2 regions of the Reichenbachiella ulvae genome follow, and region 2 is predicted to be linked to the other one. Evidence: riboswitches for the same ligand, from Rfam matches in the RefSeq annotation. Region 2 holds a riboswitch; the other holds the start of a gene.
The links. Region 2 has a riboswitch for S-adenosylmethionine ahead of N7U62_RS06550 (homocysteine S-methyltransferase family protein). Riboswitches for the same ligand answer to the same signal wherever they lie in the genome.
Positions count from the first base shown of each region.

Region 1: it holds a riboswitch for S-adenosylmethionine, as region 2 does, so the genes downstream of both, N7U62_RS20665 (trans-sulfuration enzyme family protein) here and N7U62_RS06550 (homocysteine S-methyltransferase family protein) in region 2, are expected to answer to the same signal.

Region 1 covers NZ_JAOYOD010000001.1:5,014,733-5,017,947, reverse strand. The annotation lists gene sufB (Fe-S cluster assembly protein SufB) at 1-307, opposite strand, end outside; gene N7U62_RS20670 (VOC family protein) at 465-1,280, shown strand; SAM riboswitch class I at 1,392-1,499, shown strand; gene N7U62_RS20665 (trans-sulfuration enzyme family protein) at 1,625-2,791, shown strand; gene N7U62_RS20660 (homoserine dehydrogenase) at 2,868-3,215, shown strand, end outside.
Region 2 covers NZ_JAOYOD010000001.1:1,610,395-1,613,609, forward strand. The annotation lists gene hemA (glutamyl-tRNA reductase) at 1-1,229, opposite strand, end outside; SAM riboswitch class I at 1,567-1,688, shown strand; gene N7U62_RS06550 (homocysteine S-methyltransferase family protein) at 1,729-2,748, shown strand; gene metH (methionine synthase) at 2,834-3,215, shown strand, end outside.

The DNA of each region.
Region 1 (3,215 bases), 3.4 Mb from region 2:
GATCTACATCGTCAAGGCTATTCACCTTCTTTTTCTGCTTTGGCGCAGAGTAATATTTGATGGCTTGATAGTCTATCTTCGGGTATTTCACATTAGACCAATCAGGCTCCTTCATGTTCTTCCACTTAGCGAAAGCACTCAGCCTCCACTCCAGCAGCCATTCAGGTTCCTCTTTCTTTTTTGAAATAAACCGAACAATATCCTCGCTTAGACCCGCAGGAGCTTCATCAGCTTCCAGGTCTACAGACCAGCCATGTTCATATTCTTTTGAGGTGAATTCCTCTAATATTTGATCGTCATTGCTCATTCGCTACGAATTATTTGGAATTACTTTAAATAAGTGCAAAACTACTACGATTATCATAGGATGTCAGTTTTGAGCCTATAATTTTTTTCTACTGGCTGATAAACTACATTTATGACAACAAAACATTTAGCTTTGATTGGCGCATTTCAATACTCATATGAATCAGATCAAAACGCACATTCACGTACTAGTATTAATCGGCTTAGCGGCCCTGATGTTTCAATCTCAGCCCGCCTTTTCTCAAACAGACCTAAATGAGCTCAGGTTCACACGAGCTACTTTGATCGTTCGTGACCTCAAAACCTCTGCCGCATGGTATCGAAAATTCCTCCAGTTTAAAATAGAAGAATACCGCCCTAACAAGCATGTAAAAATGCGTAACAATGACTTTCAACTGATATTAACTCAGGGAAATGCCACTTTGCTGAAGTCACAAATTCGCTTCAAAGAAGGAAAGAAATACATCAATGGGATTACCAAAATAGGGTTTGACATCAACCAGTTTGACAGCTTGCATCTTTATCTCGAGAGATATGAACAAAAGTTAGCAAAAGACACTTACAAAGATAAAAACCTGAGCCTGAACACTTTCATAGCAGAAGATCCAGACGGCAATCTGATTCAATTTTTCGATGTTCCGGACAATAACACCAAATACACCGTTACCCCCAGTTTTTTCACTATCCAGTCCTCAGACTACATCAACACCTTGAAATGGTATACCAGTCACCTGGGCTTTGAAGAAATCGAAGTTGTGGACGATAGCAACATTCATTATCAAAACTTCCTTAAAAAAGATGACATCACGCTGGAACTGATTCATCTCCCATACGAATCGATGGAGACCACCGAATTTATGCCTGTAGACAGAGACCTGGCCATGATCGAGGAACTCACCTTCAAGATCGGAGTGGCGAAAAACAAGGCGTTTGAGCTTGACAATAACGGGAATAAAATTGTTTATATGAGATAATTAGATGCTAGAACCAAGACTCAAGACTTCTTGATTCTAAAAATCTTGATTCTTTCTTGCTTCCTAAAAAAACTCTGATATACCTTTGCAGCAGTTCTATTTTTAATGGATGACTTATCAAGAAAGGTGGAGGGACTTGGCCCTGTGAAACCTTAGCAACCCCCGCAAGACGGTGAAGGTGCTAATTCCAGTCTCGACAAAGGTCGGGAAAGATAAGCGAGAGGAATGACATCTTTTAGATCAAAATATATCATCCCTTCTGGCTTGTCTGGAAGGGATTTTTTATTTCCCGCCAGACACAAAATCCTTGAAAAGTCTCCTTGTAACTTTTAAACATTAAAGACATGCAAGAGACAACAAACATTCTCCACAGTATCCCAACGGATCCATTGACTGGTGCGCTATCCGTGCCGATCTATCAAACATCGACCTTCCAGCAGGAAGCGCCGGGTGTCAACAAAGGCTTTGACTATAGCCGATCCAATAACCCCACGCGAAAAGCGCTAGAAGACTGTATAGCGCAGTTAGAAAATGGGATAGCTGGATTTGCCTTTGCCAGTGGACTGGCTGCAGTGGATGCGGTGATCAAGCTATGCCAATCGGGAGATGAGATCCTGGCAGTAGATGACATCTATGGCGGCACATTTCGTTCGTTTGAAAAACTCTACAAGAAATTTGGCATCACAGCCCGCTATGTAGACACTTCGGATCTGGATGCGGTTCATCAGGCCATTCGACGCAAAACAAAAATCATTTGGCTCGAAACACCTACCAACCCGACACTCAAGATCAGCGATATTCAAGCCATTGCCGAAATAGCCAAGGTACATGGCTGTCTGCTGGTGGTGGACAATACTTTTGCCTCCCCGGCCTTGCAAAAGCCCCTGGACCTGGGAGCAGATATCGTGCTGCACAGTGGCACGAAGTATCTGGCGGGGCATTCGGATGTGATCGCAGGACTGATAGCGGTCAAAACACAAGAACTGGCAGATGAAATCAAATTCATTCAGAATGCTACTGGTAGTATTTTGGGACCATGGGACAGCTGGTTGACACTGAGAGGAATCCAGACGCTGGAACTCAGAATCGAAAAGCAATGCCGCACCGCTCTAGAGGTGGCCAGACATCTGGTATCTTTGGATGCAGTGGATCAGGTCAACTATCCAGGCCTATTTTTCCATCCTAACCACGAATTGGCTGGAAAGCAACAAAAGCAATATGGTGCAGTGATCTCTTTTTCTTTTAAAGAAGATTCAAAAGAAATAGCGGAAACCTTCGTCTGCAACACAAAACTGTTCAAATTGGCCGAAAGTCTGGGGGGTGTAAAGAGCCTCTGCTGTCATCCTGCTAGCATGACGCACAAAGGCACGCCTGCAGAAACCAGACAGAAGGCTGGAATCAGCGATTCGCTGGTGCGACTGTCTATCGGACTGGAAGCGCCAGAGGATTTGATCAATGACCTGGACGAAGCAATTAAGAAAATAAAAGTAGAACCTGAATTGGTTCAATAAAGCATTTAAAGCTGACAGGATTCTCTACAATTAGGCGAGAATCCTGTCAGCTTTTTTCACATAAGAATATAGAAATATGAAACTAGGAATTTTTGGTTTTGGAGTAGTGGGACAAGGTTTGTATCACGTCCTGCAGCAATCGAATTCGATCCAGGCAGAGATCGAAAAATTTTGTATCAAAGACATCACAAAGCCCAGAAGCCTGGACAAGGCCTTGTTTACCGACGACAAAAACGAACTGCTACACAATGACAAAATCGATGTGATCGTAGAGCTGATCGATGACGCAGAGGCAGCCTTCGAGATTGTAAAAGAAGCCATGAACCGTGGCAAGCATGTGGTCTCGGCTAATAAAAAAATGATTGCCGAGCATCTGGAAGAGCTCTTAGAACTGCAGAGAAAAAACAAAGTCTCCTTGCTGTAC
Region 2 (3,215 bases):
TCTAAATCGAATAGCTCACATAGGGATTCACTCAATTCAGTAGCTTCACCGCGTTGGCAAGCATTGCGCAGGCCGATGGCTGGCAGCTTCATGATTTTATTGATCAATTGACTAGTCGCCTCGCTCGCTAGTTGCTGTTGCGAAACCGTCCATTCCTTTGTGTTTGCCAGGATCACCTGTTTTTGTATGTCCTCTAATGCAGATTTAAATTGCACCAAATGATCATTGAACTCCAGTTCTTTGGTCCATTGCAAGTATTCTCCAACAGATTCGGAGACTATATCTCTCACTCTGCCTATTTCGGCGCTTCTATTTTCCATCACCCTTTGGATTCGCTGCCCCATATCGTCAATGTTGTATAAATCAATACCCAGGGTCTGGATTTCATCAGCTACTGCACGTGGAGATGAAATATCAATCACAGCGCGTATGGCGGTATATTGGAAATCGGTAAGCGTATAGAGGGCTTCCTTGGCGTTGACCGCTACCATCAGCAGAGAACAAGTGTTTAAATAGTCCTTATGTTGTTCGTAGGGAATAAAATGCACCCCTAACTCCTGCGCTAGATGGTGCGCTTTTTCATTGGTACGATTGCAGATAGTTACATTGAGGTAACCAAGATTTCGCAGGTGTTTTACTACATCCTTTCCCATGTCTCCTGCTCCTACGACTAGCACCCGACCTTCAGGATTCATCAAGTTTCTGTCCGAGATTAACTTTACAGCAGTGTAGGACACGGATGAAGCTCCTTCTTTAAACCTGGTCGATTGATTGATTATTTTATGACAGTAAAACACCCTATGAAGCAAGCGATGCATATAGGTAGATGCAGACTGTACATCGCATGATATCTGATACGCTCTTTTGACCTGTCCAAAAATCTCCAGATCTCCTAAAACCATGGACTGAAGACCTATAGCAACTTCATGCAGATGAGTCAGGGCATCATGACCATACTTAGATTCAAAAAATGAGTGGTGGATATCAAAGGACAATCCCTTGAAAGCGCATAAGAATTGAACAAGAGCCTCTGCTTTATTTTGAGCATCAAAATAATAGATTTCGACACGGTTGCATGTGCCTAAAATCAGTGCCTCTGAAATCCCCAGAACATCCGAAAGTTGAGCATAACAATCCCCGAACTCTTGTTGTGACAAAGAAAACTTCTCTCTAATCTCTATATCAGCTATAGCATGAGAAAGAGAAATAACTCCAAATGATTTCTTCATTGTATACTAATAATCCACGTTTAGGACTATGATCATCGTGATCAAGTCCAATTCAATTTGAATTATTGGTATAAGCATGTGTGTGTCCTCCAAAAGTAGAGTAAGCACTCAAAGCATCATAAACCTATTTACATAGCTATTCATGCTTTTTATCATTTATCATAGCAGACATATTACAGATTAGTAAGTACCAAATATCAATTATTGATACACATAAGTATTAGATAATAAGACAGATAAGACACCTATACAAACCTCTCTCTAACACAGAAAACAAGATTACCTTTTCAATTGCATGTAGAAATTGAAACTCTATAAAAAAAGCCTATCTTTGCCCCACTTATCAAGAAAGACCGAGGGATTGGGCCCTATGACGTCTTGGCAACATATCCATAGCCGCAATATTGGATGTTGTGCCAATTCCCATTCCAGATATTCAATCTGGTTGACAGATAGGTATTCAACGAACTATTCTTTCTGGTAAGTAGTTTAATAAACTATGAAAATGGACATTAGAGATATTCTAAAACAAAGGATATTGGTGTTGGACGGTGCTATGGGCACGATGATTCAGCGGCATCAATTAGAGGAAAAAGACTTCAGAAATGAAGAATTGAAAGACCACGAGGTTACACTCAAAGGCAACAATGATTTACTCTGCATCACCCGACCCGATATCATCAAAGACATCTATAGAGAATATCTAGAAGCAGGTGCAGACATCATAGAGACCAATACCTTTGGTGGCACATGGATCGCTCAGGCGGATTACAAACTAGAAGACTGGATTTACAAAATCAACTACGAAGGAGCCAAAATTGCCAAGGAAGTTGCGGACGAGTTCACACAAAAGGATCCGGACAAACCTAGGTTTGTGGCAGGTTCTATGGGACCAACCAACAGATTGGCCAGCATGTCTCCTGATGTAAACAACCCAGGATACCGTGCCATCAATTATGATCAGCTGCTTGAAGCATTCAAAGAACAAGCCAACGCACTACTAGATGGTGGTTCTGACATTCTCCTGGTGGAGACTATCACCGACACACTCAACTCCAAAGCAGCTTTGATGGCGATAGATCAAATTGCAGAAGAGAGAGGCATCCGTATCCCAATCATGGTTTCAGGCACCATTACTGATGCCAGTGGCCGAATCCTATCCGGACAAAACACAGAGGCATTTTTGATCTCAGTTTCGCATTTGGACCTGCTTAGTATTGGACTGAATTGTGCATTAGGAGCCAGAGAGCTGAAACCTTATCTTCATACTTTAGCCAGTAAGTCAGAATTCAATATCAGCGCCCACCCTAACGCAGGGTTACCAAATGAATTTGGCCAATATGACGAAACACCAGAGGATATGGTGGATCAAATCAAGGAATTCCTAGACGAAAACCTCATCAATATCATTGGTGGGTGTTGCGGAACCACTCCTGATCATATCAGAGCCATAGCAGAATTGGCCGCCAAGTATGAGCCTAGGCCGATAAAGAGTCAACAGACTACTGTCAACGGTTAAATATTAAATTCTCATTTGCTAAATTCATAAGAACAAAAAATTGAAACAGTAGGTAGCCAACCACATACTGTCTACTTTATATAACATGGAAAACATACATCCAGATTACCCAGGGAAGTACGAGTACAAATGGCATGACTATGAACCCATGAAGCTCAGCGGGTTGGAGCCATTGGTAGTCACTCCAGATCTGAATTTCATCAACGTTGGGGAAAGAACTAATGTAACTGGTTCAAGGAAATTCTTGCGCTTGATCAAGGAAGAGCAATTTGAAGAGGCGCTGGAGATCGCAAGAAATCAAGTGGAAGGTGGTGCTCAGATCATCGATGTAAACATGGATGAAGGTATGCTAGATGGTGCTGAAACCATGACCAATTTCCTTAATCTGATGGCATCTGAGCCAGATATCGCTCGTATCCCTGTGATGATCGACTCCTCAAAATGGGAAATCATCGAAGCAGGCTTGA